3 regions of the Cronobacter universalis NCTC 9529 genome follow, and region 2 is predicted to be linked to each of the others. Evidence: predicted binding sites of a transcription regulator. Region 2 holds the regulator's gene; each other region holds the start of a gene.
What was found. Region 2 encodes CRP, which controls carbon source genes, mostly activating them, when cyclic AMP is high. Its sites were predicted from a motif close to ATGTGANNNNNNTCACAT; they were not measured.
Positions count from the first base shown of each region.

Region 1: a site for CRP is predicted at 1,530-1,547, ahead of deoC (deoxyribose-phosphate aldolase). Genes of this name have one in related genera too.
Region 3: a site for CRP is predicted at 2,031-2,048, ahead of AFK65_RS13915 (YfcZ/YiiS family protein). Genes of this name have one in related genera too.

Region 1 covers NZ_CP012257.1:659,522-662,799, reverse strand. The annotation lists gene deoA (thymidine phosphorylase) at 1-428, opposite strand, end outside; gene deoC (deoxyribose-phosphate aldolase) at 530-1,309, opposite strand; gene AFK65_RS03060 (NupC/NupG family nucleoside CNT transporter) at 1,647-2,924, opposite strand; gene AFK65_RS03055 (metal-dependent hydrolase) at 3,048-3,278, opposite strand, start outside.
Region 2 covers NZ_CP012257.1:3,911,257-3,914,534, forward strand. The annotation lists gene AFK65_RS18095 (phosphoribulokinase) at 1-734, shown strand, start outside; gene AFK65_RS18100 (OsmC family protein) at 782-1,186, opposite strand; gene crp (cAMP-activated global transcriptional regulator CRP) at 1,497-2,129, shown strand; gene AFK65_RS18110 (YccS/YhfK family putative transporter) at 2,192-3,278, shown strand, end outside.
Region 3 covers NZ_CP012257.1:3,017,119-3,020,396, forward strand. The annotation lists gene fadJ (fatty acid oxidation complex subunit alpha FadJ) at 1-176, opposite strand, end outside; gene fadI (acetyl-CoA C-acyltransferase FadI) at 176-1,486, opposite strand; gene AFK65_RS13915 (YfcZ/YiiS family protein) at 1,655-1,939, opposite strand; gene fadL (long-chain fatty acid transporter FadL) at 2,298-3,278, shown strand, end outside.

The sequences.
Region 1 (3,278 bases), 1.1 Mb from region 2:
CGAAAGCGATTGTCGTCCGGGAAAATATCAAACCCCGGGATCGCTTCCAGTTTATCGAGCGTACCGCCGGTGTGGCCCAGCCCGCGCCCGGAAATCATCGGGATATAGCCGCCGCAGGCCGCGACCATCGGGCCAAGCATCAGCGAGGTCACGTCGCCCACGCCGCCGGTGGAGTGTTTATCCACGACCGGGCCGTTGAGGTTCAGGCTTTTCCAGTCCAGCACGGTGCCGGAATCGCGCATCGCCATCGTCAGCGAGACTCGCTCCGGCATGGTCATGTCGTGAAAGAAAATCGTCATCGCCAGCGCGGCGATCTGGCCTTCGGACACGGTGTTATCGCGAATGCCGTTAATAAAAAAGCGGATCTCTTCGTCGCTGAGCGCATGGCCGTCACGCTTTTTACGAATAATTTCTTGAGCGAGGAACACGGTACCCCCCGTGAATAAGGAAGAACGATGGCGGATGGCGCGAAGCCCCGCCTGGTGAATCGGTTGGCCTGATGGCAAAGCGCCATCAGGCACAACGTGGCTTAGTAGCTGCTGGCGCTTTTGCCGTCGCCGTGGCCGAGCGCCTGGAGCAGGCTCGCCAGCAGGCTGGAGGCGCCAAAGCGGTAGTGACGGGCATCGGCCCAGTCAGCGCCCAGTAGTTCATCCGCCACCGCCAGATATTTGGCCGCGTCTTCCGCCGTGCGCACGCCGCCTGCCGGTTTAAAGCCCACGGTTTCCGCCACGCCCATATCGCGGATCACTTCCAGCATGATGCGGGCGCTTTCCGGCGTCGCGTTCACCGGCACTTTCCCGGTTGAGGTTTTGATGAAATCGGCACCCGCTTTGATAGAGATTTCAGACGCCTTGCGGATCAGGGCTTCTTCTTTCAGCTCGCCGGTTTCGATAATCACTTTCAGCAATACGTTGGCCGCCGCGCAGGCGTCTTTACAGGCTTTCACCAGGTCAAAGCCGACCTGCTCGTTGCCCGCCATCAGCGCGCGGTACGGGAAAACCACGTCCACTTCGTCTGCGCCATAGGCAATCGCCGCGCGGGTTTCCGCCAGCGCGATGTCGATATCGTCGTTGCCGTGCGGGAAGTTAGTGACAGTGGCGATACGGATATCCGGCGTACCCTGCGCGTTCAGCGTTTTACGGGCGATCGGGATAAAGCGCGGGTAGATGCAGACCGCGGCGGTGTTGCCCACCGGGGTTTTGGCCTGATGACATAAGGCGATCACTTTTTCATTGGTGTCGTCGTCATTCAGGGTGGTGAGGTCCATCAGTTGCAGCGCGCGCAGGCTGCTTTGGGTTAAATCGGTCATAACTTTCTCCAACAAAAAAATGTATCTCGGATGAGAAACTCAACACGTTGGAGCGGTCGTGGTTCCATGAAGAAGAGCTGCGTCGTCCGCCGTCACGCTGAGATCCTTCTCACCGCACATCATTGCCATCAATGTTAAAATTCTAACACCGACAGGCAGGGTGATTTTGTGTCTTGTTTCACAAATTGCAAAGTAAGGTTTGCATACTTTGCGCCATTATATGTGATTAACACAACATTATGACAGTCGGAATCGTGCGCCGGAAATAAAAAAGGCTGGCACGACGCCAGCCTGAATATTACGGGAAATGTGAAAATAATAACATTCTCACATCCTTCTACAGTGCAAGAAACAGTCCGGCAATCGTCGCGCTCATCAGGTTAGAGAGCGTACCGGCCGCTACGGCCTTCAGCCCAAGCTGCGCGACGTCGTGGCGGCGGTTGGGAGCCATACTGCCCAGCCCGCCAATCAGGATGGCGATAGAAGAAAGGTTAGCAAATCCGCACAGCGCGAAAGAGATAATCGCTTTGGTGTGATCGGAGAGCACCTGTAAGCCCGCCGCCGCCACCGCGGCGTCCTCTTTCAGGTATTCGCCGAAGTTCATATACGCCACGAATTCGTTGATGATGAGCTTCTGGCCGATAAACGAGCCCGCGACCATCGCTTCATTCCACGGCACGCCAATCAGCCAGGCCACCGGCGAGAATACCCAGCCGAGAATCAACTGGAGCGACAGCTCCGGGTGATTAAACCAGCCGCCGATGCCCGAGAGCATCCCGTTCAGCAAAGCGATAAGCGCCACAAACGCCAGCAGCATCGCGCCGACATTAAGCGCCAGCTGCATCCCGGCGGAAGCGCCGGAAGCGGCGGCGTCCAGCACGTTCGACGGGCGGTCGGGATCGTGCTGCGCCGCGTCCAGATGCGGCGCGTCGTGCGGGGTTTCTGTTTCCGGGATAATGATTTTAGCAAACAGCAGGCCGCCAGGGGCCGCCATAAAGGACGCCGCAATCAGGTATTCCAGCGGCACGCCCATCTGGGCATAGCCCGCCAGTACTGAGCCTGCCACCGATGCCAGGCCGCCGCACATGACCGCGAAGAGTTCAGAGCGGGTCATCGTGGCGATGTACGGGCGCACCACCAGCGGCGCTTCGGTCTGGCCGACAAAAATATTGGCGGTCGCCGAGAGCGATTCCGTGCGGGAGGTTTTCAGCACTTTGCGCAGCGCGCCGCCCAGCAGGCGGATCACCAGTTGCATAATGCCGAGATAATAGAGCACCGCGATAAGCGAGGAGAAGAAGACGATAACCGGCAGGACGCGCAGCGCGAAGATAAACCCGCCGCCGCCGAACACCTCGAACATTTTGTCCGACACCAGCCCGCCAAAGAGGAACGAGATGCCGTCATTGCCGTAAGCGATAACGTTCGCGACACCTTCAGACATCGCCAGCAGCACTTTGCGCCCCGCAGGCACGTAAAGCACCAGCGCGCCGATAGCCACCTGAATCAGCCAGGCGCCCACCACGGTGCGCAGATTAATCGCCTTTCTGTTACTGGAGAGCGCAACCGCTATCAGCAGCAGCGCCAGCATCCCCACCAGCCCCATCAATATTTGCATACAGTATCCCTGTGTAAGGAGTGAATTATGTTGCCCCGCGCGCGCAGGCGCGGCGATTTAACGACAGGGAAGCTGATGAAATCCAGACGCTTTACGCTTTTTTAAGCAAGCGTGGACAGTGGGTCACATTTTGAGGCGTGGGAAGATCGCGCGGGTGTTTTCAAGAACGGTGTGGGCGATAACATCAGGCGACTCGGGGCGCAGCTCGCAGAGGACGTCAAACACGCCGGTAACCCGCTCCGGGCGGTTCGGCTGCCCCTGCCAGCCGTTCAGCGGCATATCCGGCGCGTCGGTTTCCAGAAGCAGCGCAGAAAGCGGCAGTTTTGCGATGACGTCGCGCGTCTTTTGCGCGCG
Region 2 (3,278 bases):
GCTACACGCGCCCGGAAATGGACATGGCCATCCGCAAAGCGCGCGATCTTGGCCGCCATATCAGTTACTTCGGCCCGGAGGCGAACGATTTCGGCCTGCTGGAGCAAACCTTTGTGGAGTATGGCCTGACCGGCAAAGGGCAGTCGCGCAAATATCTGCACACCTATGACGAAGCGGTGCCGTGGAACCAGGTGCCCGGCACTTTCACGCCGTGGCAGCCGCTGCCGGAGCCGACGGACGTGCTGTTTTACGAAGGGCTGCACGGCGGCGTGGTGACGCCGCAAAACGACGTGGCGAAACATGTCGATCTGCTGGTGGGCGTGGTGCCTATCGTCAACCTGGAGTGGATACAGAAGCTTATCCGCGATACCAGCGAGCGCGGCCATTCACGCGAGGCGGTGATGGATTCCGTGGTGCGCTCAATGGAAGATTACATCAACTACATCACGCCGCAGTTCTCACGCACCCATATTAACTTCCAGCGCGTGCCGACGGTGGACACCTCCAACCCGTTCGCCGCGAAAAGCATTCCGTCGCTTGATGAGAGTTTCGTGGTCATTCACTTCCGCAATCTGGACAATATCGATTACCCGTGGCTGCTGGCGATGCTACAGGGCTCGTTTATTTCACATATCAATACGCTGGTGGTGCCGGGCGGCAAGATGGGGCTGGCGATGGAGCTTATCATGCTGCCGCTGGTGCAGCGGCTGATGGAAGGCAAGCAGATAGCGTGACAGAGTGGCCTGGCGGCGCTTCGCCTGCCGGGCCGCCCGTCGTCAGATTACGCCTCAATCACTTCATACGAATGGGTGATGTTGACCCCTTTGCCGAGCATCAGCGCCACCGAACAGTACTTCTCCGCCGACAGATCCACCGCGCGCGACACTGCCGCGTCCTTAAGGTCTTTACCCGTCACCACAAAGTGCAGATTGATATGCGTGAACAGACGCGGGGCCTCTTCGCGGCGCTCTGACGTCAGTTTCACTTCGCAGTCGATCACGTCGTGACGGCCTTTTTGCAGGATAGAGACCACATCAATCGCGCTACAGCCGCCTGCGGCTATCAGGACCATTTCCATCGGGCTCGGCGCTTTGTCGCCGGAGTTGCCGTCCATCAGGATCTGATGCCCCGAAGCGGACTCGCCAAGGAAGGTTAACCCTTCTACCCATTTCACTCGTGCATGCATGTTAATCGCTCCAGGCTATTCATTTTTCTGACAGATTACGCGCGCGCGTTCCCGGAGGCAATGGAAGCGCGACCTGCGTCAAGCTGAAACGAGACAACAGGAGACACCTGAGAAAAGCTATGCTAAAACAGTCTGGATGCAGCGGCGATACATTGATGTTACGCATGGGTGCAGAGGAGAAGACAATTTATCGGCTGCGATGTCCACGGACAGCCAACTTCCCTGGAAGCGGGAAGATGATGATTGCAAAGCCAGACAGGGGTTACGCGCCCTGTCTTTGGAGCCAGTTTAAAACAGAGGATAACCGCGCATGGTGCTTGGCAAACCGCAAACAGACCCGACTCTTGAATGGTTCTTGTCACATTGCCACATTCATAAGTATCCATCTAAGAGCACGCTGATTCACCAGGGTGAAAAAGCGGAGACGCTGTATTACATCGTTAAAGGCTCAGTGGCAGTGCTGATCAAAGATGAAGAGGGTAAGGAGATGATCCTCTCGTACCTGAATCAGGGAGACTTCATCGGCGAACTGGGTTTGTTCGAGGAAGGTCAGGAACGCAGCGCCTGGGTTCGCGCTAAAACTGCCTGTGAAGTGGCTGAAATCTCTTACAAAAAATTCCGTCAGCTGATCCAGGTTAACCCGGATATTCTGATGCGTCTCTCCTCGCAGATGGCTCGCCGCCTGCAAGTCACCTCCGAGAAAGTGGGTAACCTCGCCTTCCTCGACGTGACCGGCCGTATCGCGCAGACCCTGCTGAACCTGGCCAAACAGCCGGACGCGATGACCCATCCTGACGGGATGCAGATCAAAATCACGCGTCAGGAAATCGGCCAGATCGTCGGCTGTTCTCGCGAAACCGTTGGCCGCATTCTGAAAATGCTCGAAGATCAGAACCTGATCTCCGCCCACGGTAAAACCATCGTGGTTTACGGTACCCGCTAAAAAATCAAAAAACGGCGTGTCGCTTCGGTAACACGCCGTTTTTGTATCTATACTTCTCCCCTATGTGGCGTCGTCTTATCTATCATCCTGAAATCAATTACGCTTTACGGCAAACGCTGATCTTAAGCCTGCCGGTGGCGGTCGGGTTGATGCTGGGCCATCTTCAACAAGGGTTGCTGTTTTCACTCGTCCCCGCCTGCTGCAACATTGCCGGTCTTGATACCCCGCACAAACGCTTTTTTAAACGACTGATCATCGGCGCCTCGCTGTTCGCGCTGAGCAGCCTGGCGGTGCAGCTTCTGCTGTTACAGTCTGTGCCGCTGCCGCTCATTCTGCTGATGCTGGCGCTGCTGCTCGGCGTAACGGCGGAGATCAGCCCGCTGCATGCGCGTCTCCTGCCCGCGTCGCTTATCGCGGCCATCTTCACGCTAAGCCTCGCCGGAAATATGCCCATCTGGGAGCCCATGCTGCTCTATGTCCTCGGCACGCTCTGGTATGGCGCGTTTAACGGGTTCTGGTTCTGGCTGTGGCGCGAGCAGCCGCTGCGTGAATCGTTAAGCCTGATTTATAAAAGTCTCGCCGACTACTGCGAAGCGAAATACAGCCTGCTGACGCGCCACACCGAGCCGGAACAGGCGCTGCCGCCGCTGCTCGTGCATCAGCAAAAAGTGGTGGATCAGATAAGCCAGTGCTATCAGCAGCTACAGATGCTGTCGGCGACCAAACAGAACGGCTACAAGCGCCTGCTGCGCACGTTTCAGGTGGCGCTGGATCTCCAGGAGCACATTTCAGTCTCCCTGCATCAGCCCGCCGAAGTGCAAAAACTGGTGGAGCGCAGCCACGCCGAAGAAGTGCTGCGCTGGACGGCGCAAACCGTCGCCACGCGGCTGCGCACGCTTTCTGACGATATTCTCTATCACCGTTATTCACGCCGCTTCTCAATGGATAAGCAGATTGAGGCGCTGGCGAAAATCGCCCGCCAGCACCCGGACAACCCGGTCGGCCAGTTCTGCGAATACCATTTCAGCCGCATCGCGCGCGTACTGCGCACCCAGCGACCGCTCTACGCCCGTGACCTGATGGAGAGCGGCCAGCGTCGCCTGCCGCTGCTGCCGGCGCTGAAAAGCTATCTGTCGCTGAAATCCGCGG
Region 3 (3,278 bases), 890 kb from region 2:
GAGATAAACACCACGCCCGCGAGATCGCGGTTGTCGCGAAGCGTTTTCACGATGGCGCGCACGTCGCGGGCAAATTCCGCTTTCAGCGTGTTCATTTTCTCGCCCGGCACGTCGATGGTCACCACCGCCACGTTGTCCGGGCGCATCTGTAAAACAAATGCGGATGTCGATTCCATTATTCGGCCTCCAGTACCATTGCCGCGCCGAGCCCGCCCGCCGCGCAGGCGGTGACCAGCCCGAAACCGCCGCCGCGGCGGCGTAGTTCATTGAGCGTCTGGGTGATCATTCGCGCGCCGGTGGCGGCAAACGGGTGCCCGTAGGCGATAGATCCGCCGAGCACGTTAAATTTACTTTCATCTACTTCGCCGGTGGCCTGGCTGCGGCCCAGCACCTCGCGGGCGAAACGCTCGCTCGCCATCAGCTTCAGGTTGGTGAGCGTTTGCGAGGCGAAAGCCTCATGCATATCAATAAGCGTGAGATCGGCCATCGTCAGTCCGGCGCGCTCCAGCGCCAGCGGCGTCGACCAGGCCGGGCCCAGCAGCATGTCCTGCCAGACATCCACCGCGGTAAAAGCGTAGCTGCGCAGATAGCCGAGCGGCGTCAGGCCGAGTTCGCGGACGCGGGATTCCGTCATCAGAATCACCGCCGCCGCGCCGTCGGTGAGCGGCGTGCTGTTGGCGGCAGTCACGGTGCCGTGTTTACGGTCGAACGCCGGGCGCAGTTTCGCGTAATCGGCCAGCGACGAGGTTTTGCGGATATTGTTATCTTCGCTGAGCGGCTCGCGGTACGGCGGCGTGTAAGCGGTCATCACTTCATCGCGCAATTTGCCCTCCGCCCACGCCTGCGCCGCCAGCTGGTGCGAGCGATGCGCCAGCGCGTCCTGCTGTTCGCGGGTGATGCCGTGCGTTTTCGCCATCTGCTCGGCGGTGTCGCCCATGCGAAGCCCGGTGGAATATTCCGCCACGGCGGGCGGCACCGGCAGCAGGTCACGCAGACGCAGGCGCGAGAAGAGCTTCAGGCGCTGCCCGGCGGTGCGGGCTTTATTCGCGTCCACCAGCGTGCGCGCCAGTTTTTTACTGACGCCGATAGGCAGCACGGAGGAAGAATCGGCCCCGCCGGCGATCCCGGCGCGGATAGTGCCCGCCATCAGGCTTTCGGCGACGTTCGCCACCGCCTGAAAACTGGTGGCGCAGGCGCGGCTGACGCTGTAGGCGTCGGTATGGACGCTCATGCCGGTGCCGAGCACGATTTCGCGCGCGATGTTGGGCGCTTCCGGCATTTGCACCACCTGGCCGAAGACGAGCTGTTCAATAACTTCAGGCGGGATTTCGCTGCGGGCCAGCAGTTCGCCGACCACCATTTTACCGAGATCGACCGCCGGAACGCCGTGGTACGCCGTCGCCTGACGGGCGAAAGGCGTGCGTAACCCACTGACAATGGCAATGCGATCCCCCTGACGGGTGACCAGCGGTAGTGCCTGACTCATAACGTTCCCCTGTGAAAAGGCTAAAGATGTATTAAGTGGTCTGACCTGATAACAGTTTTAACCAGAATTTTACATTCAGCCAATCACATAAAGGAAAAATTGCGAGGCAAAACACGAATTACGTAACAAGAAATGCGCCCCGGCGAGGCCGGGGCGTAAGCGGCAGGATTAACGCAGGCCTAACTGGAAAATGACAGTTTCCGCCTGGCAGGCGAAAACAAAATCGATATCCAGACGCACGCCATCGGCTTCTTCGGTAAAGCGCGGGGTGATCTGGCACGGCTCGGATTCGACTTCACGCGCTTTGGCGGTGAGCGCCGCGAGCGTGGCGTCGGCGTCGGCGCGGTTTTCAAACACGCGACTGTAAGAGGCGACGCAGTCGGTGTTATCAATAATGGTGCCTACATCAATACAGCAGCAAACCGGGGTTTCATCAGCACTGCATTTGGTCATGGTGATTTCCTCTGTATTTCCTGAAAAGAGATAAGGCTATTTTACGCCCCGCGCTGCAACCGCTCTACCTGTTCTTCCCGTTTACGCTTATAAGTGACCGAAATCACACTTAAAAATGATCTAACGCAATAATCACCAGATTGATGAATTGGCGCACCCCGAAAATTTGCTAAACGGATCGCGTTTCTTAGATCACAATTGAAAAAACTTATAAACATACTTGCAACATCTCTGCTGGTCGAACCTATACTCTCGCCACTGGTCTGATTTCCATGCCGTACCTCAGACCCTACACTCCGCGCTCCTGTTACGTCACGTAACATTATTTGAATAAAAATAAATGGATGAGGTTATGGTCATGCGCCAGAAAACCCTGTTTACCAAATCTGCTTTAGCAGTCGCAGTGGCAATCGTGTCTTCTCAGGCCTGGTCCGCAGGTTTCCAGTTAAACGAATTCTCTGCCTCCGGTCTGGGCCGTGCCTATTCCGGTGAAGGCGCTATGGCGGATGACGCAGGCAACGTCAGCCGTAACCCGGCGCTGATTACCATGTTCGATCGCCCGACATTCTCCGGCGGCGCGATTTTCGTCGACCCGGATGTGAATGTGTCTGGTCAATCCCGTACGGGCCGCAGCCTGGACGCCGATAACATCGCGCCGACCGCCTGGGTGCCAAACCTGCACTTTGTCGCGCCGATTAACGAGCAGTTTGGCTGGGGGGCGTCCGTCACCTCCAACTATGGCCTTGCGACTGAATATAACAACGACTATGCGGCAGGTTCCGTAGGCGGCAAAACCGACCTCGAAACGCTCAACCTGAACCTCAGCGGCGCCTATCGCCTCGATAACCACTGGAGCTTCGGTGTGGGCTTCGACGCCGTGTATGCGCGCGCGAAAATCGAGCGTTACGCGGGCGATCTTACACAAAGCCTCGGCCCAAGCTTACCGGGCCTTGTGCAAGCAGGTCTGATTGATCCCCAGACGGCACAGTCACTGGCTGGCGTTACCAGCGATACCCAGATTGCGCATCTTAAAGGCGACGAGTGGGGCTTTGGCTGGAACGCCGGTATTCTTTATGAGCTGGATAAGAACAACCGCTACGCACTGACTTACCGGTCAGAAGTGAAAATCGACTTTGACGGCGACTATAAGAGCAGCCTGCCGGCAGGTCTGAATCCTGTTAACGCCGCACTGGGTCTTGGTCTTCCTTACGGCACAGGCGGCAGCACCACCGGCGGCTCGCTGACCCTGAACCTGCCTGAAATGTGGGAAGTCTCTGGTTATAACCGTATCGCGCCGCAGTGGGCGATTCACTATAGCCTGACCTACACCAGCTGGAGC